3 regions of the Hydrogenophaga sp. ZJX-1 genome follow, and region 2 is predicted to be linked to each of the others. Evidence: predicted binding sites of a transcription regulator. Region 2 holds the regulator's gene; each other region holds the start of a gene.
The links. The regulator FNR, encoded in region 2, switches genes on or off when oxygen is low (the NO sensors DNR and NnrR bind a similar motif). The targets are predictions, from matches to a motif close to TTGATNNNNATCAA.
Positions count from the first base shown of each region.

Region 1: the regulator FNR is predicted to act here: its motif matches at 4,794-4,807, upstream of ACN5W5_RS10410 (bacteriohemerythrin).
Region 3: the regulator FNR is predicted to act here: its motif matches at 2,391-2,404, upstream of ACN5W5_RS07150 (TraR/DksA family transcriptional regulator).

Region 1 is NZ_JBMBRA010000003.1:334,565-344,333, forward strand. It holds gene ACN5W5_RS10385 (LytR/AlgR family response regulator transcription factor) at 1-412, opposite strand, end outside; gene ACN5W5_RS10390 (sensor histidine kinase) at 449-1,510, opposite strand; gene argH (argininosuccinate lyase) at 1,633-3,084, shown strand; gene ACN5W5_RS10400 (HDOD domain-containing protein) at 3,221-4,345, shown strand; gene ACN5W5_RS10405 (DUF805 domain-containing protein) at 4,347-4,691, opposite strand; gene ACN5W5_RS10410 (bacteriohemerythrin) at 4,842-5,348, shown strand; gene ACN5W5_RS10415 (DUF2867 domain-containing protein) at 5,480-6,013, shown strand; gene ACN5W5_RS10420 (ammonium transporter) at 6,165-7,367, shown strand; gene ACN5W5_RS10425 (hypothetical protein) at 7,385-8,575, opposite strand; gene ACN5W5_RS10430 (hypothetical protein) at 8,743-9,769, opposite strand, start outside.
Region 2 is NZ_JBMBRA010000001.1:681,398-691,166, forward strand. It holds gene ccoN (cytochrome-c oxidase, cbb3-type subunit I) at 1-78, shown strand, start outside; gene ccoO (cytochrome-c oxidase, cbb3-type subunit II) at 90-842, shown strand; gene ACN5W5_RS03355 (cbb3-type cytochrome oxidase subunit 3) at 859-996, shown strand; gene ccoP (cytochrome-c oxidase, cbb3-type subunit III) at 1,023-1,931, shown strand; gene ccoG (cytochrome c oxidase accessory protein CcoG) at 2,004-3,476, shown strand; gene ACN5W5_RS03370 (nitrogen fixation protein FixH) at 3,516-3,818, shown strand; gene ACN5W5_RS03375 (hypothetical protein) at 3,911-4,204, shown strand; gene fnr (fumarate/nitrate reduction transcriptional regulator Fnr) at 4,285-5,004, opposite strand; gene hemN (oxygen-independent coproporphyrinogen III oxidase) at 5,184-6,563, shown strand; gene ACN5W5_RS03390 (sulfite exporter TauE/SafE family protein) at 6,722-7,381, shown strand; gene ACN5W5_RS03395 (DMT family transporter) at 7,398-8,282, opposite strand; gene aceA (isocitrate lyase) at 8,738-9,769, shown strand, end outside.
Region 3 is NZ_JBMBRA010000002.1:501,020-510,788, forward strand. It holds gene ACN5W5_RS07135 (FIST signal transduction protein) at 1-151, opposite strand, end outside; gene ACN5W5_RS07140 (PhaM family polyhydroxyalkanoate granule multifunctional regulatory protein) at 193-1,362, opposite strand; gene ACN5W5_RS07145 (enoyl-CoA hydratase/isomerase family protein) at 1,404-2,234, opposite strand; gene ACN5W5_RS07150 (TraR/DksA family transcriptional regulator) at 2,494-2,880, shown strand; gene ACN5W5_RS07155 (hypothetical protein) at 2,917-3,294, shown strand; gene ACN5W5_RS07160 (VOC family protein) at 3,394-3,837, shown strand; gene ACN5W5_RS07165 (ABC transporter substrate-binding protein) at 3,995-5,155, shown strand; gene ACN5W5_RS07170 (fumarylacetoacetate hydrolase family protein) at 5,268-6,278, opposite strand; gene ACN5W5_RS07175 (IclR family transcriptional regulator) at 6,501-7,394, shown strand; gene ACN5W5_RS07180 (DUF3108 domain-containing protein) at 7,416-8,639, shown strand; gene ACN5W5_RS07185 (DUF3567 domain-containing protein) at 8,822-9,106, shown strand; gene ACN5W5_RS07190 (ABC transporter substrate-binding protein) at 9,250-9,769, shown strand, end outside.

The DNA.
Region 1 (9,769 bases), on a different contig from region 2:
TGTCCACGGCGCCAGAAGCTTCCGCGCCCTCGCCGCCCACATTGCGCAGGCGCTGCGCTTTCTGCAGCGCCTGCTGCAGGCGCTCCAGCCGGACCGGTTTGGTCAGGTAATCGATGGCCTCCAGGTCAAAAGCCCGCACCGCATGCTCGGCATAGGCCGTGACAAAAATGATCTGCGGCGGCGATGCCATCTGGCGCAAACTGGCGGCCAGCGCCATGCCGTCGACACCGGGCATGTGAACGTCCAGCAGCACCAGATCACAGGCCGTGCGCTGGATCTGCTCCATCGCCTGCACCGCGTTGGCCGCTTCGCCCACGATCTCGGTGCGCGGATCGGCGCAATCGCCCAGCAGCGTGCGCAGCCGCGTACGGGCCAGTGTCTCATCGTCGACGATCAAAACCTTCAATGCCATGCCACGCTCCCTTGCTGTCAGGCTCGAAACAACAGCTTATACCGGTATTTCAAGGCGAACCTGAAACACGTCATCGACCAGTGCGCTCTGAAACCGGCCCTGCACGTCGTGCAACAGGGCCAGGCGCTGGCGCACGTTGTCCAGCGCCAGCCCGTTACCCCTGGTGCCGCTGCCCGCCGGCACGGTGTTGGTCACCTTGATCACCACCACGCTGCCACGCCGCTGCGTGCTGATGCGCACCACGGCACCGGTGGGGCTGGGCTCCACGCCGTGCTTGACCGCGTTTTCCACCAGCGGCTGCAGGATCAGCGGCGGCAGCCGGGCCCCGGAGGCCGACTCGTCGATGCTCCATTCCAGCCGCAGGCGAGCACCAAAACGCACCTGCTCGATCGCCAGGTAGTGCCGTGCCAGCTCCAGTTCCTGGCTCAGCGGTACCGCTTCTTTGGAGTCGGCCAGCGCGTGCCGGAACAGTTCGCTCAGGTCTTCGAGCAGGCGCTCGGCCTTGGCAGGCTCAGCCCGCACGAGCGCGATCGCGCTGTTGAGCGTGTTGAACAGAAAGTGGGGCCGGATGCGGGCCTGCAGCTCCGCCAGCCGAGCCGTGGTGCTCGCCGGTGTGCGGGCGCGGGCGCGCCAGACCAGCGCCGCCACCAGCACCGCCGCCAGCAACGCACCCGAGGCCGCGCTGGCCAGCCAGGGCGCCGGATCCACCAGCCCCATCCAGTACAACAGTGCGCAGCCATACAGCGCAGCCAGCGCACCGAGCGTGACGCCCGCGGTCCACTGCGCCGGCATCGGCAGGGAGCCCAGGGGCCGCTTGAGCGCGCAAACGCCCAGCAACCAGACCAGGGTCGCAGGCAGGGCAGCGCCCGTCAGCATGGCCATCTGGCCGGCCCAGGCCCACAGACCCTGCGCGCCGAACAGCGCCGCCACCCACACAACGGCCTGCACGAACAGCACCGCCCGCAACACCACGCCGACCTTGCAGGTGTCGAACACCAGTTCGCTGGCGCGCACCGGCTCGGGCATGCGCCGCAAGGGCCGCATGCCGGCCGCTGGCGCCAGGTCCTGGAAGCTCGATAAAATTCGGGAGTCTTGCATGGCTCGCACTATAGGCTGCGACCGCCCGGATATGGGCAGCACAGATCCGTTTGTAAAACCCGGCCAGCCCGGCCCGGCGCACCCGCCGCCCTCCAATTCCCTACCCAGCCGCTGGCACCACCATGTCCACCAACCAACTCGACAAGAAATCCGAAGCCTGGTCCGCCCTATTCTCGGAGCCCATGAGCGAACTGGTCAAGCGCTACACCGCCAGCGTGTTTTTTGACAAACGCCTCTGGCTGGCCGACATCACCGGCAGCCTGGCCCACGCTGAAATGCTGGCTGCCCAGGGCATCATCGGCGCCGACGACCGCGCGGCCATCGAACGCGGCATGGCACAGATCCGCTCTGAAATCGAAGCCGGCACGTTCGAATGGAAGCTCGACCTGGAAGACGTGCACCTGAACATCGAAGCGCGCCTGACCCAGCTGGTGGGCGACGCCGGCAAGCGCCTGCACACCGGCCGCAGCCGCAACGACCAGGTGGCCACCGACGTGCGCCTGTGGCTGCGCAGCGAGATCGACCTGATCAGCGACCTGCTGGTGGAGCTGCAGACCGCGCTGGTGGACGTGGCCGAGCAGAACGTCGAAGTGATCCTGCCCGGTTTCACCCACCTGCAGGTGGCGCAGCCGGTGAGCTTTGCGCACCACCTGCTGGCCTACGTGGAAATGTTCGCGCGCGACGCCGAGCGTTTGGCCGACGTGCGCCGTCGCACCAACCGCTTGCCACTGGGCAGCGCAGCCCTCGCCGGCACCACCTACCCGCTGGACCGCGAGCGCGTGGCCGTCACGCTGGGTATGGTCGATGAGCAGGGCAACCCGCAGGTCTGCCAGAACAGCCTGGACGGCGTGAGCGACCGCGATTTCGCGATCGAATTCACCGCCGCCGCCTCGTTGTGCATGGTGCACATCAGTCGCTTCAGCGAAGAACTGATCCTGTGGATGAGCCAGAACTTCGGCTTCGTGAAGATCGCCGACCGCTTCACCACCGGCTCGTCGATCATGCCGCAGAAGAAGAACCCGGACGTGCCCGAACTCGCGCGCGGCAAGACGGGCCGCGTGGTCGGCCACCTGATGGGACTGATCACGCTGATGAAGGGCCAGCCGCTGGCCTACAACAAGGACAACCAGGAAGACAAGGAGCCACTGTTCGACACGGTGGACACCCTGAAAGACACGCTGCGCATCTTTGCCGAGATGGTGGGCGGCCAGCTCAACCCCGCCACGGGCGTCAAGGAAGGCGGCATCACCGTCAACGCCTTGGCCATGGAGGAAGCCGCCAAGAAGGGCTACGCCACCGCCACCGACCTGGCCGACTATCTGGTGAAAAAAGGCCTGCCCTTCCGCGATGCCCACGAAACCGTGGCCCACGCCGTGAAGGCCGCCACCAGCCACGCCTGCGACCTGTCCGAACTGCCGTTGGCCGTGCTGCAGGGCTTCAACGCCAGCATCGAAAAAGACGTCTACGAGTGCCTGAGCCTGCGCGGCAGCCTCAACGCCCGCAACACCCTGGGTGGCACCGCGCCGGCCCAGGTGCTGAGCCAGATCGCGCGCCACCGCACCCGCCTGGCCTGAGCGTTCACACCGGGCGGCTGTCGGCCGGGCAGCCGCCCTGGGGCAGGCTCAAGACCGCGCCAAGGGCGCCGATACACAGGGTCAGAACGAAAGTCCGCCGCACGCGGGCGATAACCCTTGAGTCGGAGGCTCCCCCATGTCTTCAGAGTTTCTGTGGATCGCTGCTGTACTGGCTTCTGCCATGGCATGGTGGTTGCTCCGCCGCCCGGTCGGGCGCGCCCCAGCCAGTGCACCCCGTGAATTGGCCACCCTGCGCAGTGCCCTCGGTCCCGTGCCGGCTTCCTCGCCGCACCCGGCACCTGCCTTTGTCGCCACCGTGCAGCCCTTGCCGGACGCGCTGGCGGGGTTCCAATGGCGCACAGAATCCGATCTCGATGGCGAACACCGCGCCACCCTGATCGCGGCCGTGCGCGGCATCCCGCGCCCACCGCGCTCCATGCAGCAGCTGCTCTCGCCCGAATTCGTCACCCGCGCCAGCTCTGCCGAACTCAGCGAGCTCGTGATGGGCGAACCGCTCATCGCGGCCAGGGTGTTGTCCACCGTGAACTCGCCCCTGTACGGCCTGCACAGGCCCGTCACCAACATCGGCCAGGCCGTCACTTTCCTGGGCATCAGCAGCGTGCGCAGCCTCTGCCTGCAGTACATGCTGGCCGATGCCTTCAAGCCCACGCTGGCCGAGGCACAAAAAGCGTTCGATGCCATCTGGAAAGCCAGCGCCATGGCCAGCGAACTGGCCGTGCGCCTGGGCAAGGCGCTGAACCTGCCCGACCAGGCGTCGATGTCCACGCAAGTGGTTCTGGGTTTCGTGGGCCAGCTGGCCACCGCTTCGCTCATCCCCGCCGCCGGCATGCCGCGGTGGCTCGGTCGCAACCGGCTCGAACGCGCGCGGCTGGAGCAGGAGCTGCTGGGCCTGAACGCCGTGGAAATCGGCGGCCTGCTCATGAAATCGTGGGAACTGCCCACCGCGCTGGTGGACGATGTGAACGACATGGGCTGCCTGCTGGTCACCCCGCCGGCCGCCATCGAACCCGAGCGCCTGCCGCGCATCGCGCTCGGCTATCTCTGCGCCCACCTGGGCGAAGGGCTGGCGCAAGGCCGCATCCCGTCGCCCGAAGCACTCACCATCGGCGACGCCGTGGACACCCACCATCTGCGCGCCTGCCTCGCCCACCCCACGCTCGCGCGCCTGCCCGCTGCGCTGCAGTCGCCCGAACTGCAGGCCGCCGTGCGCCAGATGCTGGGCGAGCCGGTCGAGGCCTGATTCAGATTCCGGCGGTCAGCGGCCCGGCCGAACCGTATTCGTTGTCCCCCTGGCTGGGCTGCACGGTCCAGTAGATCATCAGGATCAGTCCCAGCAAGGGAATGAAACCCACCAGCTGCCACCAGCCACTCTTGCCGATGTCGTGCAGGCGACGAGTCGCCGCCGCGATGGAAGGCACCAGGATGGCGAGGCCGAAAACAGCGTTCAGGCCATCGTTCACGATCCCGGTGACCACACCGCCCAGCACCACAAACAACACCCACCACCAGTATTCAGAGCGTGTTGCACGGCCGCTGAAACTGGCGTACTTGGAAAAACAGGTCTTGATTGCGTCAACGAATCCCATGGGTTCCTCCCTGGCGGTGGTGACTGGAAAGCGCGGCCCGACGGGTACGCCGTTGCCATCATAGACGGCACCCACCGCGGCACAATCGGGGTCCGGCGGCACTTGACCTTCATCAAGCCTCCCGACCCACCCACCCCGTACAGTTGCCCCATGAACACCACCGCCACGCCCGAAGCCCCCGCCACCACCACCGGCCTGGAATGGGCCCCCAGCCTGCAGACCGGCGACGACCGCATGGACGAAACGCACGAAGAGTTCGTCACCATGCTCAACCAGCTGCTCGCCACCCCGCAAGCCCAGCAGCTGCCGCTCTACCGCGAATTCGTCGAACACACCGCCGCCCACTTCGCGCAGGAAGAACGCTGGATGCTCGCCACCGGCTTCACCGCCGACAACTGCCACGCCTCGCACCACGCGACCATCATGGAAACGCTGCACGCGGTGATTCCCCATTACGAAAACGACGACCCGGAAATCATCACCCGCCTGGCCGAAGCGCTGGTCGAATGGTTCCCGCAGCACGCCGCCAGCATGGACGCCGGCCTGGCCCTGCACCTGAAAGACGTCGGATTCGATTCCCGCACCGAAACCCTGGCCGATCCCGACCGGGTGCGCCCGGCGACGATGAGCGGCTGCGGCAGCGTTTCCTGCAGCTGAGCGGGCGGCGGTCCTCGGCCGAGCCACCCTGCGGGGTGGCTTTTTTGTGGGCATGCCGCCGCCGGCTACAGTCGGGCCAGCGACCGTACCCGGTCCGTCGACCGGGTAGTCCACCGCGCAGGGAACACCCGATGAACACCCCGACCGAAACCAGCCCACCCGTCGGCAGCCGCATCGCCGGCCGGCTGGAGGGCGCCGACTTCTTTGACGCCTGGGCCATCGACGCCACCGACCCCTCGCTCAGCGCCCTCCGCCAGTTCCTCAAGGCTGTGCAGTCCACGCCGCGCTGGGTCGACGCCTGCATGCGCCTGCGCAACCGCGCCGTGCAGCTGGTGGGCCTGAAGAACCTGGGCGATCTGTCGGGAGTCAACCCCGCCAAGCCCGACGCCGACTACCGGCCCGGCGACCGCGTGGGCATCTTCACCCTGTTCGAGAACTCGCCCGACGAGGTGCTGCTCGGCGACCGCGACAAGCACCTGGACGTTGTGATTTCGGTGCACTGCGCCCGCCCGACCGGCGAGCCGGTGCGCGTCACCGTCACCACCGTGGTGCACACCAAGAACCGGCTGGGCCGTCTCTACATGCTGCCGGTCAAGCCCATGCACCGGCTGATTTCGCCCAGCGTGCTGCGGGCCATCGGCGCGCCGGCCCGGGCGGTGCGCTGAGCCTCGGGCCATCAGCACCCTTCCGGTGCCCGACGCACCACCATGAAGTGATTGGTTTGATTTTTGCTTGTGAATGGTGCGATTCGCCATGCAGTCCCTGTTTTGGCGCTCAGAACGCACCACAACACGCATTTCTGCACGGAGACTTCATATGGACGCACTAAAACAGGGCGCTGACGCCCTGTTCATCCTGCTCGGCGGCATCATGGTCCTGGCCATGCACGCCGGGTTCGCCTTCCTCGAACTCGGCACGGTTCGCAAGAAGAACCAGGTCAACGCCCTGGTCAAGATCCTGGTGGACTTTTCGGTCTCCACGATCGCCTACTTTGTCGTTGGCTATGGCGTGGCCTACGGCGCCTCGTTCTTTGTTGGCGCTGAAACGCTGGCCCAGAAAAACGGTTACGAGCTGGTGAAGTTTTTCTTCCTGCTCACTTTCGCCGCCGCTATTCCCGCCATCATTTCCGGCGGCATCGCCGAACGCGCCAAGTTCTGGCCGCAGCTGATCGCAACGGCCGTCATCGTCGGCTTCGTCTACCCCTTCTTTGAAGGCATCGCCTGGAACGGCCACTTCGGCGTGCAGGCGTGGATCACCGAAACCACCGGCGCCGCCTTCCACGACTTCGCGGGCTCGGTTGTCGTTCACGCCGTGGGCGGCTGGATCGCACTGCCAGCGGTCATCTTCCTCGGTGCCCGCGCCAACCGCTACCGCAAAGACGGCGGCATGTCGGCCCACCCGCCGTCCAGCATCCCCTTCCTCGCGCTGGGCGCGTGGATTCTCTGCGTGGGCTGGTTCGGCTTCAACGTGATGAGCGCACAGACGCTGGACAAGATCTCCGGCCTGGTCGCGGTCAATTCGCTCATGGCCATGGTCGGCGGCACGCTGGCCGCGCTCTTGGCCGGCAAGAACGACCCCGGCTTCGTGCACAACGGCCCACTGGCTGGCCTGGTGGCCGTGTGCGCCGGCTCCGACCTCATGCACCCGCTGGGGGCGCTGGTGGTGGGCGCCGTGGCGGGTGCGCTCTTCGTGGGCATGTTCACGCTGACACAGAACCGCTGGAAGATCGACGACGTGCTGGGCGTCTGGCCACTGCACGGCCTGTGCGGCACCTGGGGCGGCCTGGCGGCCGGCATCTTCGGCCAACAGGCACTGGGCGGTCTGGGTGGCGTCAGCTTCAGCGCGCAACTCATCGGCACCGCCCTGGGCGTGAGTTGGGCGCTGCTCGGCGGCGCGGTGGTCTACGGGGTGCTCAAAGCCACCATGGGCCTGCGCCTGAGCCAGGAAGAGGAATACGATGGCGCCGACCTGACCATCCACCGCATCAGCGCGACACCGGACCGAGAGGTGAGCTGGTAAAGCGGATCGGCCGCCGCCTACGATCCGTCGCGCCCCTCGTCATGGCCGTGGAGCACATAGTGTCCAAAGGGATACAGGCCCGCCTGCCGGACATCGGGATACCGCTCAAGATACCGGTCTGCAGAAAACTTCCGGTAATCCAACTGCAGATCGCTGAAGCTGCGTATGCACTCCAGGTACAGCTGGAACAGCAGCTCGACAAGGCTGGCGTCTTCAGGCACATTGGCGCCGCGGCCGGTCAATTCCCCGCGAATCGTCGTCAGCATCTCGGGCGTCGTGCGCCCCAGCCAATCTCTCAGACCTGTGCAGTCCATGTCTTTCTCGGAATAGGGCGGCAACTGCAGGCTCTGCCCCAGGCGGGCCTCCATCCAGGCCAAGTCCCAGACATCAACCTCCCGGGCCACCAATCTGGCGGGTATTTCAAACCGGCCCGGAAAAAGACGCCTGTGAACATCCAGCAGTTCACGCCAGGCATTGCGCAACAGGCCACTCCCGGACGAGAACATCGGATGGCTGTTCAGGGCGTAGATACACATGACAGCGTCTGTCGACAAGGTCACATTCGCTTCCAGACGGTGAGCAGGCTCCTTCTTCAACCCGATCCACGATCCAAAATCAGCGACCACATCGCCATTCAGCAGCTTCTCACGGCGGTACAGCCGATAGGAAACGCAATCCGCCCCGAAGACGTCTTCGATATGGACAAAGTTGTTCCGGTACGAAAGAGGGTGCAGATGATCCCCGGTGTATCCCCACTTGATCCATTCCTGCGTGGCGGACTTGACATAGCCAAACGGATCCCTGACATAGGCGCAGACCTGAATGTCGCTGGCGTACTGGCGAAGCAGTGCACCCAGTTCCCGTGTGGAATCCGGATCGAAACCCGTGATGGTTTCCGCCGACAGAATCAGTACCTCGGCTTCCGAAGCTCTCAGGCAGGCTTCCAGTGCGTCCCGGCATTGCGCCTGGACCCGGTCAAAGTCGCTGGCTGCAACGCCAAACTTCAACAGTTTGCCTGCTCGTTTGTGGCCTCGGTCAAATGCGGTGTTGATCAGGAATGAGTGGTTGTATGCACGCTGGCGATCCGCCTCCACGGCAGGTGGCAACGGCGCATACTCGAAAACGCCATCCCGGTAGCCTGCCAGCGAGGCCTGAATGGCGGTTGATCCCGTCTTGTGCATCCCAACATGGAGGACGATTCTTTTCATGAGCAGGGTTTCCAGGGCGCCGACACTCTAAACAGCTGTCAGCGTCGACCTCGTATAGGCCTCCACCTGAACCAAGTATAGGCATACGACGGCGATGACCTGAACATCCACCGCATCAGCGCGACACCGGACCGGGAAGTGAGCTGGTAAAGCGGATCGGCCGCCGCCTACGATCCGTCGCGCCCCTCGTCATGGCCGTGGAGCACATAGTGTCCAAAGGGATACAGGCCCGCCTGCCGGACATCGGGATACCGCTCAAGATACCGGTCTGCAGAAAACTTCCGGTAGTCCAACTGCAGATCGCTGAAGCTGCGTATGCACTCCAGGTACAGCTGGAACAGCAGCTCGACAAGGCTGGCGTCTTCAGGCACATCGGCGCCGCGGCCGGTCAATTCCCCGCGAATCGTCGTCAGCATCTCGGGCGTCGTGCGCCCCAGCCAATCCTTCAGACCCGTGCAGTCCATGTCTTTCTCGGAATAGGGCGGCAACTGCAGGCTCTGCCCCAGGTGGGCCTCCATCCAGGCCAAGTCCCAGACATCGATCTCCCGGGCCACCAATCTGGCGGGTATTTCAAACCTACCCGGAAACAACTGCCCGAAAACACCGTGCAGTTCACGCCAGGCATTGTGCAAGAGACCATTCCCGGACGAGAACATCGGGTAATTGTTCAGGGCATAGATGCACCGGACCGCATCTGTCGACAAGGTCACATTCGCCTCCAGACGGTGCTCAGGCTCCTTCTTCAACCCGATCCACGATCCAAAATCAGCGATCACATCGCCATTCAGCAGCTTCTCACGGCGGTACAGCCGATAGGAAACGCACTCCGCCCCAAAGACTTCTTCGAGATGTTCAAAGTTGTCCCGGTATGAAAGAGGGTGCAGGTGATCGCCGGCATGGCCCAATTTGATCACTTCTTGAGTGATGGCCTTGACATAGTCAAACGGATCCCTGACATAGGCGTAGACCTGAATGTCGCTGGCGTACTGGCGAAGCAGTGCACCCAGTTCCCGTGTGGAATCCGGATCGAAACCCGTGATGGCTTCCGCCGACAGAATCAGTACCTCGGCTTCACTCGCCCTCAGGCAGGCTTCCAGTGCCTCCCGGCATTGCAACCGGACCCGGTCAAAGTCGTTGGCCACCACGCCGACCCGCTGCAACATGCCCACTCTTTTGTTGTATTGGTCAAACGCG
Region 2 (9,769 bases):
TGGAACGTCATCATGACGATGCGTCAGGGCCGCGTTGTGGACGTGCCCGTCCTTGCCGTCAACCCCGCACACGCCTGAGGAGTACAAACATGGCAAACAACGAAAAAGTCGAAGGCCACGGACGGATCGAGACCAACAACTTCCTCATGATCGTGTTGATCACGCTTGTGGTGGCCGTGGGTGGTCTGGTCGAAATTGTTCCTCTGTTCTTCCAAAAGTCCACAACCACGCCGATCGAAGGACTGAAGCCTTACAGTGCACTGCAACTGGCGGGTCGTGATGTCTATGTGAGTGAAGGTTGCTATAACTGCCACTCACAGATGATCCGTCCGTTCCAGGCGGAGACACTGCGTTATGGCCCTTACTCGGTGGCTGGCGAGTTTGTCTACGATCGTCCGTTCCAGTGGGGCTCCAAGCGGACCGGTCCTGACCTGCAACGCGTGGGTGGTCGTTACAGCGATGAGTGGCACCGTACTCACCTGACCAATCCACGTGATGTCGTGCCTGAATCGAACATGCCGGCATATGCATTCCTGGGTGAAAAATCGGTGAATGCGGAGAGCATGCCCAAGCGCATGGAAGTGCTGCGCACGCTGGGTGCTCCCTACACCGACGAGGAGATCGCACAGTCGGTCGATGCGGTGAAGGGCAAGACCCAGATGGACGCAGTCATTGCCTACTTGCAGGTGCTGGGCACCGCTCGCAGCGCCAGCCGCCCGGCTGCAGCGGTCGCTCCAGCTGCCGTCGATGCCGCTCCTGCGACCGAGGCAGCTGCACCTTCAGCGCCAGTCGATCCGGCTGCTGCACCAGCTCCCGCTGCGGCGACTGGCACCAACCAATAAACACGGAGGCCTCGCCATGGACATCAACGATCTCCGCAGCGCCGTCACGGTGGTCAGCCTGCTGACCTTCGTGGGCATCGTGGTCTGGGCCTGGTCCAAACGCAACCAGGCCGGCTTTGAGGAGGCAGCGCAACTGCCCTTCACTGACGACTAAACCGCGGCACCAACAAGAGAAACATCATGAGCGACTTTACAAGTGATTTCTGGCACCTCTACGTGGGTGGACTCACGCTGGTCAGCATCCTCGCATGCCTGATCCTGCTCTGGATCAGCGGCACCACGAAGGCGAATACCCATACCGACAACACCACCGGTCACGTCTGGGATGGTGATCTGGCGGAGATGAACAACCCGCTGCCCCGTTGGTGGGTGTATCTGTTCATCATCACGGTCATCTTCGCGCTGGCTTACGGTGCGTTGTATCCCATGTTCGGCAAGTTCCAGGGGGCGCTGGGCTGGAGTTCGCAGGGTCAGCACACCGCTGAAGTTGCCAAGGTGGAGGCCGCCATTGCCCCCATTTACGCCAAATTCAGCGGCATGACACCCGAGCAGATGGCCGGTGACTCCGAAGCCATGGCGATCGGTGAGCGTCTGTTCATGAATTACTGCGCCCAGTGCCATGGTTCTGATGCCCGTGGTGCCAAAGGCTTCCCCAACCTGACCGACAAGGACTGGTTGGGCGGAGGCGATCCTGCGACCATCAAGACAACCATCACGCAGGGCCGCATCGGTGTCATGCCCCCGATGGCAGCTGCGGTGGGTACCGCCGAAGACGTGCGCAACGTGGCGAACTATGTGCTGAGCCTGTCTGGCAGCCCTCACGACTCCGTGCGGGCCACTCAGGGCAAAGAGAAGTTCGCTGCTTGTGCGGCATGCCATGGCATGGACGGCAAGGGCATGGCTGCGGTGGGTGCAGCCAACTTGACCGACGGTATCTGGCTTCACGGCTGGGGCGAAGAGGCCATCGTGCGTGCTGTGAACAATGGTTTCAACAACCAGATGCCTGGGCAGTCGGCCTTGTTGAACGAAGCACAGATCAATGTGCTGGCCTCTTATGTCTGGGGCTTGTCCAATAAAGCGGCCAATTGATCGTTTAAAGAGAGTCGCAGTGGTCGAGTCGACCGCTGCGACTCTTTTCCATTTTCCAACCTCGGGTTCTTCGTGAGTTCCGCCAAGCCAGCCACCAGCGCCAATCCGACCACCGTCATTCCCATCGTCCCGGACCCGCCGCCCAAAGGGGTTCCTGCAGACGATGAGGTCATGGTTTCGCTCTACGCCTCGCGAAAGAAGATATACCCGCGATCTGTCTCGGGTCTGTTTTCTCAGTGGCGCTGGATCACGGTCTGGATCACACAGATCGTTTTTTACGGTTTGCCCTGGCTCGAGTGGAATGCTCGACAGGCGGTGCTCTTCGATCTTGAGGCGCGCCGCTTTTACATTTTTGGTCTGGTGTTGTATCCGCAGGACTTCATCTATCTGACGGGTCTCCTGGTCATTGCCGCCTTGGCGTTGTTCCTGTTTACGGCTGTCGCCGGACGTTTGTGGTGTGGTTATGCCTGCCCGCAGACGGTCTACACAGAAATATTTCTCTGGATCGAGAAAAAAGTCGAGGGCGATCGCTCGGCTCGCATGCGCCTGGATGATTCGGCGTTTTCAGCCGGCAAGTTCGGCAAGAAGTGGTCGAAGCACGCGCTCTGGATACTGTTCTCGCTGTGGACCGGTTTTACCTTTGTGGGTTACTTCACGCCGATTAGGGAGCTGGCCGCGGTCTCGCTGGCTGCATCGCTGGGCCCGTGGCAGACCTTCTGGATATTCTTCTACGGTTTTGCCACTTATGGCAACGCCGGCTTCATGCGTGAGCAGGTCTGCAAGTACATGTGTCCTTACGCACGCTTCCAGAGTGCGATGTTCGACAAGGACACGATGATCGTGACCTACGACGAAAAGCGTGGGGAACCGCGTGGTCCTCGCTCGAAGAAAGCCGACCCCAAGGCGCTCGGTCTGGGATCCTGTGTAGACTGCACGTTGTGCGTACAGGTATGTCCGACAGGTATCGATATCCGCAATGGCCTTCAGTACGAGTGCATCGGTTGCGGTGCCTGTATCGATGTGTGCGACGAAGTGATGGACAAGGTTGGCTATCCGCGTGGACTGGTCAAGTACTCAACCCAGAACGGCATCGCGCAAGGCTGGAATACCCAGCAGATGATCCGTCGGGCCATGCGCCCGCGGGTGCTGGTTTATACCGGCATTCTGTTGGCGATCACGCTCGCCGTCATGATCAGCCTGTTCCTTCGTAAACCGCTCAAGGTGGACGTGATCCGGGACCGCGGCGCGCTGGCACGCATGGTTGAACAGGGCCGCATCGAAAATGTCTTCCGTTTGCAGGTGATGAATGCAACCGAGAGCACGCAACGATATGTGATCAGCGTTTCTGGGTTGCCTGGTATCACCATTGCCTCGGAGTCGGAGATTGAGGTCTTGCCGACGGAAGTGCGCTCTGCGGTCATCCGGGTGCAGCTTCCCCCGGGTGCTGCAGACACCGGGTCGCACCCCATCCATTTCGAAATCAAGGCTGCCGAGAATGATGGTGTATCTGTCACTGAAAAGGCAGCCTTCCTGGTGCCACGTTGAGCACCGCTTGTCAGCAGTCAACCCGACTCAGAGATACCTATGAACACCGCAACACTCAAAAAGTCTTCCAGTGAACACCCGCCCATTCCCTGGTGGCGCGTTCCGCACATGTGGCTGGTGGTGGGTGGGCCATTGGTGGTGGTGGTCGCGGCCATCATCACGGCCGTCATAGCCGTGGAGGGCGCTGACCCTGTTCTGAACAAGGCCGACTTTGAGCGGGACCTGAAGGCGGCCCAGTTGTTGGATGGACAGGCGCGGGCCGAGGCACTGATCAAGCTTCAACCGGCCCACCAAGCACGTAACCACGCGGCGTCTCCAGTCGTCCCGCCCTCGAAGGAATAGCGAGACGTGTGCCGTCCTGTGGCTGAGATGGCACCTTTGCACCGGTTTTGATGCCTGAAATCGATCACAACAACACACGAGGAGAAACAGGAATGACCGCTCAAAGATGGATGTGGATAGCGTGGCCAGCCTTTCTGGTCGCCGCGGTGCTGGAAATGATCGTATTTGCCATGATCGATCCCAGCGATCTCCACTGGTTTGGCGCGCCGTTGGAGTTGTCTCGCCCAGCGGTCTATACCTTGGCGTTTTTCACTTTCTGGCTGGTGGCGATGGTGTCGAGCGCGCTCACCACCCTGCTGTCCATGTCGCCATTTGAGGTCAACCGGTGTCCGGTCCCACCGGATCAGCGGCCCCAGGATTGCGCCAAGAACGGATCTTGCGGCTGAACACCCTCAGCGGTCACTTCAAAACAGAAAGCCCCAACGAGGTGTCATTCGTTGGGGCTTTTGTCTTGAGTGAACTGGGTTCAGGGGCAGGTCGGCGGGTTCACAATCAACCGGAGACCCTCGGTGCTCTTGATGTGGACGTAGCGCTGTTTGACTTCGATGATGCCTTCTTCCACGAACTTGGAAAATGTGCGGCTCACCGTCTCCAGCTTCATGCCGAGATAGCTGCCAATTTCTTCGCGGGTCATCCGAAGAATCAGTTCGGACTGGGAAAAACCGCGGGCGTGCAGGCGCTGCACAAGGTTCAGCAGGAAAGCCGCGAGGCGTTCTTCCGCTCGCATGCTTCCCAGCAGCAACATGACGCTGTGGTCTCGCACGATTTCGCGGCTCATGATCTTGTGCACATGGTGCTGCAGGGTGGTGAACTCCCTGGAGAGTTCCTCGACCTGATCGAACGGCATCACACAGACTTCAGCATCTTCCAGTGCGATGGCATCACAGGAATGACGATCACTCACGATGCCATCCAAGCCGATGATCTCACCAGTCATCTGGAAGCCGGTCACTTGATCCCGGCCATCGGCCGTGGTGACGCAGGTCTTGAAGAACCCGGAACGCACGGCGTACAGCGAGGTGAATCTGTCGCCCGTATTGAAAAGTGCCGATCCGCGCTTGATGCGTCGTCGGGCCGAGATGACGTTGTCGAGCTTGTCCATCTCGTCGGGGTTGAGACCCATGGGAAGACACAATTCCCGCAGGTTGCAACTTGAACAGGCGACTTTGATGCTTTGTGCGTCCATAAATTATCCGGAAATCGGTGGTGAGCTTAACGCATAGCTGGGACTTGTGTCGAGGAAATGCCTGTGTGCCACGCCCCTCACCGGAGCGAAAATTTGCGAATGCGCGCACGATTGATCAAGATCAAGGGAGGACATGCGAGCGTGGTGCACATTCAAGGTTCAGTATTGGAGAACAGTCTGTGAGTCACGCCATTTCCGATGAATTGCTCAAGCGATTCGATGTTCCCGGTCCGCGGTACACCTCGTACCCGACGGCTGACCGCTTTGTCGAAGCCTATACCGAGGGTGACTATATACAAGCGCTGGAGCAGCGCAGGGCCGGCTCGCTGGCACTGCCGCTCAGCATCTACATTCACATTCCGTTCTGCGAGTCGGTCTGTTACTACTGCGCCTGCAACAAGGTCATCACCAAGCACCACGAACGGGCGGCTGAATACCTGCGGTACCTGTCGCGTGAAGTGGAGTTGCAGGTCCAGCATTTTGGCAAGGGGCACAGCGTGTCCCAGCTGCATCTGGGTGGTGGCACACCCACCTTTTTGTCCGATCCAGAGCTTGAGGATCTCATGACGATGATCCGGCGCAACTTCACGTTGGTGCCGGGTGGAGAATATTCGATCGAGGTGGACCCCCGGACCGTGACCGACCAGCGGCTTCAGACGCTGGCGAGACTGGGCTTCAACCGCCTCAGCTTTGGTGTCCAGGATTTCGACCCCGCTGTTCAGAAGGCGGTGCATCGCGTGCAACCTGCCGATCAGGTGTTCGCGCTGGTGGAAACCGCCCGCAAGATCGGTTTTGAGTCGGTCAACGTGGACCTGATCTACGGTCTACCGCTGCAGACGCCCGAGTCGTTCGCTCGCACGCTCGCTCAGGTGAACCAGTTGCGTCCCGACCGCATTGCGTTGTACGCCTACGCGCACCTGCCCTCCCGTTTCAAGCCGCAGCGTCGCATCATTTCGGCAGAGTTGCCCAGCCCCGGTGACAAGTTGTCGATGTTGTCTGCATCACTGGATGCCATGAGCGATGCTGGGTATGTGTATGTGGGCATGGACCATTTCGCCTTGCCCACAGATGCACTCGCAGTGGCCAAGCGCCAGGGCCGCCTGCACCGCAACTTCCAGGGCTACAGCACGCAGCCCGACTGCGATCTGATCGCCTTGGGGGTTTCCGCCATTGGGCGCATCGGAGCCACCTACAGCCAGAATGCCAAGACGCTGGAGGATTATTACGACGCTTTGGATCAGGGCAAGCTGCCCATCGTGCGGGGTCTGGTGCTCACGCGGGATGACCTGCTGCGCCGTGCCGTCATCATGTCCATCATGTGCCAAGGGCAACTGCAGTACGAATCGATCGAACTGGGTCACCTGATCGACTTCAAGAGCTACTTCGCGCGCGAGCTCGAAGTGCTGGCCGGACTGGCCGAACACGGCTTGGTCACCCTGGATGACAGCGGTGTTCAGGTCACGCCGACCGGTTGGTACTTGGTCCGTGCCATTGCCATGGTGTTTGATAAAAATCTGCAGGTTGATCAGGACCGTGCCCGGTTTTCAAAGATCATCTGAACGGTCAGCTTTTGGACCAGTGGCGGGTCTTTGTTCGCGTGGGGTGTCCATGAGCGGGTGCGAGTGGGATCAATACTCACTACCAATAGGGGCGGGTTAGAACTAGCCTCCGCCTTCTATCACCCACGCGCTGTTAAAGTTCCTTCATGCAAGCTTCCATGGCGATCACGGCCCTGTTCATGGGTATCGTGGGTGGACCCCACTGTGTCGCCATGTGCGGCGCAGCCTGTGCTGGCATCAGCCGCGCGGCAGGCGAGCGCAGCACCCGGGCGCTGTGGACGTTCCAGTTCAGTCGTATGTTCGGGTATTCGCTGTTCGGCGCTTTTGCGGCGGGGTCCGTCCAGGGGCTTGCGGTGCTGGGGACCAACACCATAGCGATTCGGCCGGTCTGGACCATGTTCCACGCTGCGGCATTTCTCCTGGGCCTGGCACTGATCTGGCAAGCGCGCCAACCCGCCTGGATTGACAACTTGGGCCAATCGTTGTGGCGCAAGGCGCGGCCGGTGCTGACCCGCTTGGGACCTCGCGCCCCCATTGTGTTGGGGGTCGGCTGGGCGTTCATGCCGTGCGGGTTGCTGTATTCCGCCTTGCTGGTGGCGTCGCTCTCTGCGAACGTGTTCGAAGGAGCCGCCATCATGGCTCTGTTTTCTTTGGGCACGTCCATTTCCTTGACCGCCGCACCCTGGTTGTTGCTGCGCCTGCGGGGCGGTCAGTCGGGCGCCTGGGCCATCCGGTTGGCCGGCTTGGCACTGGCGCTGACGTCGGGTTGGGCGCTCTGGATGGGGCTGACCAACCCCACGGGCCTGTTTTGCCTGTGATTGCCGGCTGAACAGTTCAGCCCTTGGCCGATTGGCGAGCGGGCAGGGTGGCCAGTACCAGTCCCAGGAGCGCGATACCGAACGCCAGCATCTGCATGGGCGTCAACCGTTCGTCCATGAACAGCACGCCAATGGTCGCAGCGCTTACCGGAAGCATGACAGTGAAAACACCCGCACGCGAGGCCGGAACAGTCTTCAGTCCTGTCATCCACAGCCAGACGGTCCACACGCTGGCCGCCAATGCATAGAAAAACAGCAGAGCCCAGATGTCACCACTGACCACGGCGAAGTCGAAGTGCCAAGCGGTCCACAAGCCAAACGGCGTGACCAGCGCAAAACCCCAGAGGTTGATGATGGCCGAGATCCGTTTGGGCCCAAGGCCTTCGGTCAGCTTTTTGCCGATCACGACGTAGGACGCTTCGCACACGACCGCGGCAAACACGAGCAGGTTGCCCCACACGGCGTAGCCTAGGCCCATGAAGGAGGATTCGGGCGTAGCGGCGATGCCGGCCTCGGGCTTTTGCAACGAGAACAAGCCGATGCCGAGCGCGGCACACGCGATGGCGGCGCTGGTTCGGCGTCCGATGCGTTCCTTAAGGAAGAGCCAACTCAATATCGCCACCACCGCCGGGATGGACGACATCACCAGACCGGCCGCCACGGCCGTGGTCAAGCTGACGCCGAACAGCATGCAGATTGAAAACAGGAAGTTGCCGAGAAAAGATTCAAGGAACAGCAGGCGGCGCGTGCGCGGAGAGATGACGGCTTCGTCCGCTGGCTTGCGCAGCCATCGCCACATGGCGAGCCCCCCGATCCCGAACCGCAGCCAGGCCAGCAGAAAAACCGGGAACACCAGTACCAGCGGTTTGGACAGAGCCACATAGCTGCCGACCAGTGACATGCTCAAAGCCAGGCTGCCAAATGCCCACCAACGCCTGACAGCGGGACTTGCTGTGATGGAGTCGTGCATGGGCGTCGATCATGCCCGAAGACGGCTTTCATGCCTTTGCGCACCCACTCTGCGCAGGTTGGGGGCACTGAAAATGTGTTTCTCCGGTTGTTGAGAACACACGAAGTTCGTGCTGCGGTTACTGTTCCGGGATGAGAGAGTGCCATTCCTTAATGTGAAATTGCAATGTTTTGCGTTGCACAAAAATTTCTCAATACAAGAAAAAGTTTTCCACATTGAGGAATTTCATAAAAATATAGTTGATTTTAAAGAAATAAATTTTTGTCTTCTATAAGACATAAGAGCTTTCAAAACTCTTCTATAAGACTTAAAGTTCATACATCGGCATCGGGCTCGCATGGTGACCACGCCGACCCCTTTTCATCAACCTCACGGAGAGTCTTCAAATGCCCCAATCCCTCAACGAGCAACTGAGCCGCCAACAGCAGATTGACGCCCTGGAAAAAGACTGGGCATCCAACCCGCGCTGGAAGGGCGTGAAGCGCGGCTACTCCGCCGCTGACGTCGTGCGTCTGCGCGGCAGCATGCAGATCGAACACACGCTGGCCAAACGCGGCGCCGAGAAGCTGTGGGACAAGGTCAACGGCGGCGCCAAGAAGGGTTACGTCAATGCCTTTGGCGCCATCACCGCAGGCCAGGCCATGCAGCAGGCCAAGGCCGGCCTGGAAGCCGTGTACCTGTCGGGCTGGCAGGTTGCCGCCGACGGCAACACCAGCGAAACCATGTACCCCGACCAGTCGCTGTACGCCTACGACTCGGTGCCGACCATGGTCCGCCGCATCAACAACACCTTCAAGCGCGCCGACGAAATCCAGTGGGGCCGTGGCATCGAGCCAGGCTCCAGCGAATTCGTGGACTATTTCCTGCCCATCGTGGCCGATGCTGAAGCCGGTTTCGGTGGCGTGCTCAACGCCTTCGAACTGATGAAGAACATGATCGCCGCCGGTGCCGCTGGCGTTCACTTCGAAGACCAGCTGGCCGCCGTGAAGAAGTGCGGCCACATGGGTGGCAAGGTGCTGGTGCCCACGCAGGAAGCCTGCGAAAAGCTGATCGCCGCTCGTTTCGCCGCCGACGTGATGGGTGTCTCCACCATCGTGCTGGCCCGTACCGATGCCGAAGCCGCCAACCTGATCACCAGCGACCACGACGCCAACGACAAGCCGTTCCTGACCGGCGAGCGCACGCAAGAAGGCTTCTACCGCGTCAAGAACGGTCTCGAACAAGCTATCAGCCGTGGCGTCGCCTACGCGCCCTACGCCGATCTGGTGTGGTGCGAGACCGGCGTGCCTGACATCGGCTTCGCCCGTGAATTCGCGCAAGCCGTGCAAGCCGCCTGCCCCGGCAAGCTGCTGTCGTACAACTGCTCGCCTTCCTTCAACTGGAAGAAAAACCTGGACGACAAGCAGATCGCTTCCTTC
Region 3 (9,769 bases), on a different contig from region 2:
TGGCGTAGTGGTCGGTGATGTAGAGCAGTGCGAGCGAAGGCGCCCGCGCGGCGCCTGGCAAGGCGAGCTGCGCACGCAACTGGGCGAGCACCAGCGCAGCCGCCATGCGCCACTGGGGATGGGTGGCGTGGGCGTAGGGAAAGGGTTTCATGGTCATACGACCTCGGCACGGCCCGAGGGTTCAGTGCGCGGTCAGCGCCGGCCGGTGCTGCGCGCCGACTTCCCGGCAGCAGGCTTGCGCGTGCTGGTCTTGCGGGCCGACGCCTTGGGCGCGGCAGCGGCTTTGGACGCGGCGACGGGTTTGGCGGTGGGCTGCTGGAGCCCGGTCAAGGGGAAAAAAGCGGTCGGCATGGGCCAGTTGCCGGTCGACAGCGGCTGGGCCGGGTTGGCGCGGGGCGCTGCGGCGGGCGCCGGGCGGGCGGCGCGCGCTGGTGCTTTTTTGGCGACCGCTTTGGTTGCGGTTTTTTTCGCGGCGGGTCGAGCGGGCGCCTTGCGGCCGGAAACGGCGCGCGCAGCGGCCTTGCCCATGCCGGCCGCGGTGCCCACATTGCGAGCCACGGTTTCGGTCAGGCCGCGCGTGACCTTGCCGGCCACGCCGGTGGCGGTTTTCACGGCCTGCTCGGTCAGACCGCTGGCCACCTGGCGGGTGGTGTCGAGCGCGGTCTGCTTGGCCACGTCCTTCATGGCGTTGGTGGCGATGTGCTGGAACTGCTGCGAGAGCGCACCCCACCATTGCATCGGGTCGACCACGCCGCCGGCGGGCGTGGCGGGTTGAGCGGCGGCGGGCTGCGTTCGGGTCTTGCGCGACCGGGACACCGGCGGCGGCGCGGGTTCTTCGTCGTCCTCGTCTTCGATGTCCTCGTCGATCTCTTCTTCGTCCTCTTCCGCCTCGGCGTCATCGTCAGAAGCCCCTGGCGGCGTCGGTGTGCCGTAGGTGCGGGGCGGGATTTCCAGACCGGCGAACTGGGTGTGCGCAGGCACTGCCGCGGGGGCGCCCCCGGTGAAGCTGGCCATGGTGTCGGCCGCCTTGATCTTGAGCGCGTTGGCCACGTCACCCAGGCTGAAGTTCATGTTCTTCAGCGTCGCCAGGGTCATCTTCTGCACCTCCAGCGCCTGGATGGTGGCGGCGAGCGCCTTGCTGTTCTGGTCGAGCCAGAAGTGCACCGCCTTGAGCTCCTCGATGCGTTTTTCGAGGTCTTCCACGTTGAAGGTGGGCGCCACCCAGTTACCCAGGTTGGGCATCTGCGGGATGCTGTTGCCAAGGCCCTGCGCCACACCACCGGCGGCCTGCCCAGCGAGGTTTTGCAGGAACTCGAAACCCGGAACGAATTTACCAAAACCGCTGCCCGATGTGTCGCTCATGGGAGTCTCCTGGTGGGTGTCTGGGTGGCGTGCACGCCGGTTCAGCTGTCCACGCCGTAGCGTGGGGCGCGGCGCTCCCGCAAGGATGCCACACCTTCGCGCACATCGGGTCCGGCAAAACCCATGAATTCAAGGGCCAGCGAGGTGTCGAACGCCGGGCCGGCCTGGCGCAACCAGTTGTTGAGCGAGTACTTGGTCCAGCGGATCGCGGTCTGGCTGCCCGAGGCCAGGCGATCGGCCACTTCATAGGCCTTGTCGAGCAAGGCGTCGTCGTCCACCGCGAGCGAGACCAGGCCGATGCGCTCGGCCTCTTCGCCACTGATGGGGTCGCACAGCATCAGGTAGTACTTGGCCTTGGCCAGACCGCACAGCAACGGCCAGACGATGGCCGCGTGGTCGCCGGCGGCCACCCCCAGGCGGGTGTGGCCGTCGACGATCTTCGCGGACTTCGCGGCGATGGAGATGTCGGCCAGCAGGCCGGCGACCAGACCCGCGCCCACGGCCGGGCCGTGCATGGCGGAGACGATGGGCTTGTCGCAGTTGATGACGTTGTAGACCAGGTCGCGGGCCTCTTTCCAGACGCGCGTGCGCACCTCGAAGTCGGTCGCCATGTCCTGCACCAGCGCCAGATCACCGCCACCCGAAAAACCCAGGCCGCTGCCGCGCAGCACGGCGCAGCGCACGCTGTCGTCGCGCCCCACGTCGCGCCAGATCTCACTCAGCTCCCAATGGCCCTCGTGGCCCGCGGTGGGCAGTTTGCCGTTGCCACCGGGTCCGTCGGCGCGCATCTGGATGTCGAGCACCGAGGGCACACCGTCCACGGGTGGACCGCGGCGGGTGATGGCCAGGGTCTGGTAGCGGCTGTAGTCCACAGGGGTCATGGAAGTCTCCTTGAATGGGGGTTGTGCCCGCCGAAAACCGGGCTTGTGTCCGGTCGATTCTGCCCCGTTTGCCCCACCAAACCGCCATCGATTGCGCCGTGTTTACCCGGGGGATTGCCCGGTTCGCCCTCTTGCGGCCACGGTCGCTTGACGTGTGTCAACACCCGTCCCGGCGAGCAGGCGCAAGATAATCCTGTGGGGTTGGGAGATTCTTCCGGAAACCCCCTCTCAAAAATCCAGAGGAGTCAGCATGAGTCAGAACATTTCCGACACCTATGCCAGCCAGCTGCAGCAGATGCGCACCGAGGTGCTGGCCCAGTTGCGCGCCCAGCGGGGCGGCAAGGTCGGCCGCGCCGAATCGGCCGCCGAAGCGCGCGAGACCGCGAGCGATGACTGGGCCCAGGCCGACGCCGAGCGCGATCTGGCTTTTGCCCTGGAGGAGCGCGAGTCGGCCGAGCTGGTTGCGATCGACGAGGCGCTCAAGCGCATCGCCGACGGCAGCTACGGCCTGTGCATCGATTGCGGCGTCGGCATCGCCACGCCGCGGCTGCACGCCAACCCGACCGCACTGCGCTGTGTCGCGTGCCAGGAAAAGATCGAACACGCCCAAGGCACCGCGCCCCCGGCGGGCTATTGAATTTTTTATCGTTCCCTTTTTTCAGGAGTTGACCTTATGACCACTTTCCATGCCGTTGTCTGGATGGACCACAGCGAAGCCCACGTCTTGATGTTTGACCGCGAGCATGTGGAGGCCCAGCGCGTCAAGGCGCGCAGCCACCACACGCCCAAACACGGACATGTGGGCGCTGACAAGGAATTTTTCAACCAGGTTGCCCAGGCGCTGGAAGGCGTGAATGAAGTGCTGTTGACCGGTCCGGCCAACGCCAAGATCGAGTTCCGGGACTTCTGCAAGCACAACGTGCACGCGGTGGACAAGGCCGTCGTCGACGTGGTCACCACCGACCACCCGAGCGATGCGCAGGTGGTGGCGATGGCCCGCCAGTACTTCCTGAAGTTCGACCAGCAGGCTGTTGATCCAGCGCAGAGGTAAGCAGCCGGGCCCCGGCCCGATGCACCCGACAACGCCCGCGCAATGCGGGCGTTGTGCCTTGTGACAACAGGAAGGAACCGCGTTTGTTATGCTGAAACCATGAGCACCGACACGCCTTCTACCCTGCCCGCGCGCAGCCTGTTCCACCTCGCGTTCCACGTCACCGACCTGGACGAAGCCCGCCGCTTCTATGGCGGTGTGCTCGGCTGCTCCGAAGGGCGCAGCACCGACACCTGGGTGGATTTTGATTTTTTCAGCCACCAGATTTCGCTGCACCTGGGCGAACCCTTCAAGACCACGTGCACCGGCCGCGTCGGCGACCACTGGGTGCCCATGCCGCACTTCGGTCTGGTGTTGCTGCTGCCCGAGTGGCAGGCGCTGGCACACCGGCTGGAAGCCACCGGCATGGACTTCGTGCTCAAGCCCCAGCGGCGCTTCGAAGGCCAGCCGGGCGAGCAATGGACGATGTTCTTCTGCGACCCGTTTGGCAACCCCATCGAGGTCAAGGGCTTTGCTTCCCTGGACCAGCTGTACGCAAGCTGAGCGGGTGCGCCGACCAGGCGTCGGACCGACCAACGGTGCGTTTGGCCGTCCAGGCGATGCCTCCGTGCCTTCCCCAGCCGGCTAGCATCAGAAACCCTCTCGCACCACGACTGCCCCGCCCATCCCGGCCCTCCACTTCCAGGCAAACAGCGACGACATGACGACCACCGCAACCACACCCCCCGGTCTCTCACGACGCGCCTTCAGCGGTCTCATCGCTGGCGCCGCCGTGCTGGGCGCACCCACCCTGCGAGCCCAGTCGGGCAACCGCGTGGTGCTGGGCCAGTCGGCCGCCTTCACCGGGGCCGCCGCCCAGCTGGGCATCCAGTTCCATGCCGGCGCCAAGCTGTTTTTTGACCAGCTCAACGCGAAGGGCGGCGTGAACCAGACGCAGATCGAGCTGCGCCAGCTCGACGACGGCTACGAACCCACTCGATGCGTGGAGAACACCCGCAAGCTGCTCGACGATGATGTGTTTGCCCTCTTCGGCTACATCGGCACACCCACCAGCCTGGCAGCGCTGCCCCTGGCCACACAGGCGCAGACACCGTTCTTTGCCCCTTTCACCGGCGCCATGGGACTGCGCCAGCCGTTCAACCGCATGGCCTTTCACATGCGCGCCTCGTACAACGACGAGACGGCACTGATCGTGCGCCAGCTCACCAATCTGGGCCTGAAGAAGATCGCCGTGTTCCACCAGAACGATGCCTACGGCAAGGCCGGTCTGGACGGCGTGACGCTGGCCCTGGGTGCACTGGGTCTCAAGCCGGTGGCCACGGCCACGGTGGAGCGCAACACGGTTAACGTGGCCGAAGCGGTGAAGACCATCAACGCGGCCCAGCCCGATGCGGTGGTGCAGATCAGCGCTTACGCATCGTGTGCCGCCTACATCCGGGCCGCGCGCAAGGCAGGCTACGGCGGCACCTTCTTCAACGTGTCGTTCGTGGGCACGCAGGCGCTGGCCGACGAGTTGGGCAAAGAAGGCGCCGGCGTGGTGGTTTCGCAGGTGGTGCCGTCGCCCTACAAGTCTTCGAGCGCCGTGACGCGCGAGTTCCTGGCGCTGATCGCGCAGGGTGGCAACAAGGTGCAACCCAACTTCTCCAGCATGGAAGGGTTCATGGCCGCCAAGCTGTTTGCCGAAGGCATGCGCCGCGCGAGCGGTGGCCGCCCCACCCGCGACGATCTGATCAGCGGGCTGGAGAGCATCCGCAACTACGCCATGGGCGGCTTCGACGTGTCCTTCAGCGGCAGCAACCACGTGGCCTCGAAGTTCGTCGAGCTGTCCATGCTCACCGGCGACGGGCGCGTGCGGACCTGACCGCTTCATCCCGTTTTGCCTTCACCGCGTGAACAAGGTGCGAGGCCGCAGACAGTGCTGAAGCACAGCAAGGCTTCAGCAACGCAGCCACCGCTTTGAAGGCAAATCGTTATCAGGCTTCCAGCGGCGCGATCCTCTGGTCGATGGCGCCAAAAATGCTCTGGCCGTCCTTGCCCTTCATCTCGATGCGGATCGTGTCGCCGAACTTCATGAATTCGGTGCTCGGCTTGCCGTCCAGGATGGTCTCGATGCAGCGTTTTTCGGCGATGCAGCTGTAGCCCTTGGGCCAGTCCTTCTTGCCGTCGACTTCGATGCCCTTGTTGCTGACGGTGCCGCTGCCCACGATGGAGCCGGCGCGCACGTTGCGGGTTTTGCCGATGTGGGCGATGAGCTGGCCGAAGTGGAAGGTCATTTCCGGGCCGGCGTCGCACATGCCGACCTTGCGGCCGTTCCAGGTGGACTGCAGCGTCAGGTTGACACGGCCGCCCTGCCAGGCGTCGCCCAGCTCATCGGGCGTCACGGCCACCGGACTGAAGGCGCTGGCGGGCTTGCTCTGGAAGAAGCCGAAGCCCTTGGCGAGTTCGTTCGGAATCAGGTTGCGCAGCGACACATCGTTCACCAGCATCAGCAGGCGCACGCCGTCCAGCGCCTGTTCGGGCGTGCAGCCCATGGGCACGTCGCCGGTGACCACGGCGATCTCGGCCTCGAAGTCGATGCCGAAGTCTTCGCTCGGCACGATCACGTCATCGCAGGGGCCAATGAAATCATCACTGCCGCCCTGGTACATCAGCGGGTCGCTGTAAAAAGTGGACGGCACTTCGCTGTTGCGCGCGGCGCGCACCAGCTCCACATGGTTCAGGTAAGCCGAGCCATCGGCCCACTGGTAGGCGCGCGGCAACGGCGCCATGCACAGGGCCGGATCAAAGGGAAAAGCGTGGCGTGCCTTGCCCTGGTTGAGGGTGACATACAGGTCGTGCAGCTGGGGTGCGTGGAAGTTCCAATCGTCCAGTGCCTGCTGCAGCTTGTGGGCGATGCCCGTCGCATAATGGGCGGTCGAGAGGTCGCGCGAGACCACCACCAGTTGTCCGTCGCGCGAGCCGTCTTTGTAAGTGGCGAGTTTCATGCAAGTCTCCTGCTGTCGCTGGGCGTTGAAGGGTTCGGTTTTGCCCGGTTCTGCGCCTGAGGCGCTCCCGGTTGAAGCATCTAAAATTACGAATAGTGAAATCAGTTAACCTATCCGTAAAAATCGGATTCTAGACCAAAGCCCCGCTCCAGGTGCTGGCCCGCCTCAAAAAGACCCTCAGGCCGCCGGCTGACTGCCACCCGATCCCGCCGCCCACACACCATGCCCGCCGCGAAAACCCCGATCAAGCAAACCAGCCCCGCCAGCCCGTCGACCGCACCCGATGCCGACCACGCTGAAAACGGCGATCCCCGGGCGGGTATCCAGTCGGTGGAAGTGGGTTTCGAGTTGCTCAGCGCCCTGTCCGACGCGCCCGGCGCGCTGATGTTGCGCGACCTGGCCGCAGCCGCCGGCATGAGCGCCGCCAAGGCGCACCGCTACCTCGTGAGCTTTCAGCGCATGGGCTTGGTGATGCAGGACCCGGTGAGCACGCGTTACGACCTCGGCCCCGCCGCGCTGCGGCTGGGTCTGGCCAGCCTCTCGCGCATCGATGCCGTGAAGCTGGCGCGCGAACGCCTGCCCCAGCTGCTGGCCGAAACCGGTCACACGTTGGCGATCGCCGTGTGGGGCAACCAGGGGCCGACCATGGTGCACTGGCTGGAAGCACCGCAGACCGTGCCGGTGACGCTGCGCCTGGGCGACGTGATGCCGCTGCTGACGTCCGCCACCGGCCGTTGCTTCGCGGCCTTCACCGGTCCGGAAGGGCGCGATGGCCAGCGCATCGCGCCCATGATCCGCGACGAACTCGCGCGCATGAAAAAACTGCCGCCCACCGGCCTGCCGCTGGTGGACGTGCCGCAGAACCAGCACGACGTGCAGGCCGTGCTGGCCGAAACCCGCCAGCACGGCCTGGGACGCGTGGTCCACAGCCTGCTGCCCGGTGTGGGCGGCTTCTGCGCCCCGGTGTTCGACGCCCAGGGACGCCTGGCCATGGGTCTCGTGGTGCTGGGCTCGGTGGCCACGCTGGACACCCGCTGGGACAGCGCACCAGCCGGTGCGCTGCTGCGGTGCGCGCGCCAGCTCAGCGCCGACCTCGGCCACCGCCTGGCCGCCTGAACCCCGATGGCCCGACCCGCCATGCATCCCGCAGAAGCCGCCCCACGCTGGTCCGTTCTGCTGGCCCTGACCGGTCTGGTGCTGGCCCTGCACCTGCTGCTGCTCACCGACGGCTTGCCGATCTGGTGGAACAACAAGGCAGCCCCAGTGTCCACCACATCGGACTTGTCCGCCCCGCCCGAAGCTTCGACCGAAGTGGCCGCAGCAACACCAGACCCTGACGCGGTGTTGCCGGTGACCAGCAGCACGGTGCGCTGGATCGTGCCCAAGCCGGCCGCGCCGGAACCGCCGCCTCCGCCGGTCAAGAAGAAGAAAAAAGCGCCACCGGCCCCACCGCCCGAGACCGTGGTTGAGCCGGAGCCGGAGCCCGCGCCCGAACCACCCGAGAAACCGGCCGTGGCCGAGGCTCTGCCCGAAGACAGCCCCGTGGTCAGCGAAACGCCCGAGGTGGTGGCCTCCGAGGAGGCACCGCCTCCGCCCGTCGAAGTGCCACCCGCCCCGGACGTCATCCCGCAGGCGCCTTCCACGCCATCCGCGCCCGCCCTGCCACCGCCCACGGCGCCTGGCCCCCGGGTTTCGACCGCTCACCTGCCCGCCGACGGCCAGCTGGACTACCAGGTGAAGGGGCTGTACAAGGGCCTGAACTACAACGCGTCGGGGGAGCTGACCTGGCATTTCGAGGCAGAGCGCTACGAGGCGCAATCGACCGTGAAGGCCTTTCTGCTCGGCAGCCGGGTCCACACCAGCGTCGGCCGCGTCACGCCGCAAGGGCTCGCCCCCGAGCGCTTTGGCGACCGCAGCCGTACGGAAAAGGCGGCCCATTTCGACTATGCGACCCAGCGCATCCGGTACAGCCGGAATTCGGCAGACGCCGCCCTGCTGCCCGGCACCCAGGACCAGCTTTCGGTCAGCCTGCAGCTGGCGCTGATGCTTCAGGCCCAGCCTTCGGCCTATGTCGAAGGCCTGGCGTTGAGCTTGCCCGTGAGCAACGCCAGCTACACCGAAGAATGGAAATTCCAGATCGGTCCGCTGACCGAACTGGAGTTGCCCGCCGGCACCGTGACGGCCCGCCTGCTCACCCGCTCACCCCGGCGCGAGTTCGACAAGACGCTGCAGGTGTGGCTCGCGCCAGCTTTGGGCTACCTGCCGGTGCGCCTGCGCATCACGGAACACAACGGCGATTTCGTGGACCAGCTGCTGGATACGCTGCCAGCGATGGTGCAACCCAACGTTCAGGTCCAGTGATTCCGCCCGGCTGGCCGGGTCCTGCCCGGCTTAAAGGTCGAACTGTGCCGAAAAACACACGCATATTGAATCTTCGCGATCCGTGCCCATCTAATTCTGTAACCAGCCTGCAGTTGGTTCGCCAATTGCCGATATAAGGTTCATAGGAACACCAGTTTCACTTTTAGAAGGACTTTTCAGTCATGCACATGCTCTACGACTCGGATGCCTTTGCCGTGGTTCACATCCTGGCCAACGCCACGGAAGAAGGTGAAGCACCGTCACTGGATGGTCCACAGATCCCGCGCCATGGTTTTGAAATCGTGGACAAACGCTCGGGCAAAGAGGTTTACCTCGACGGCTCCTGGGCAGAAATGTTCCAGATCCAGATCACCGCCTGGCAGCAGAACACCCCCTCGCAAGAAGAGGTGGAAGACACGCTGGAAGGTTACGCCGAACTGGCCCAGATGCCGGTGGTCATGCACTGAACAGGCCCGACCTGCCTCCCCGTGAAAGCCGGCACTTGTGTCGGCTTTTTCACGACCGGGCCCGATTCCTGGGAGCGTGCGCCCGGCAACACCCTCCATCGGCACGACCACCCGCGTAAACTGAAACGCAGGAGGCATCCCTCATGAAGAAGCAAGCTGGCGCCCGCTGGATCCCCGCCTTCGGTCTGATGGCCCTGATGGCCTGGCCGGGTGCCCATGCGGAAGATGGCGTGGGTCCGCAGCAACTGCTGATCGGCCAGAGCATCACCCTGCAGGGCGGCAAGAACGACTACGGCACCGCGGTGCTGGACGGTGTCGAAACCTACCTCTCGCTGGTCAACAAGCGGGGGGGTGTGGCGGGCCGCAAAGTGGTGGTGAAGGTGCTGGACGACGACAACAAATCGGCCCAGGCCGAAGCCAATGCGCGTCAGCTGATCACCCAGGACAAGGTCTTCCTCGTGTTCGGCTCCATCGAGGGCGGCCCGTCCACCGCGGTGATGAAAGCCACCACCGAACTCAAGGTGCCGTTTTTCGGCCCCATGGCGGGTTCGCCCACCCTGCGCACGCCACACCAGCCGCTGGTCTTTCCCGTACGCGCTGAACACAAGGAAGAATTCCGCGCCTTGCTGCAGCACGCCAAGAGCCTGGGCATGCAGCGCGTGG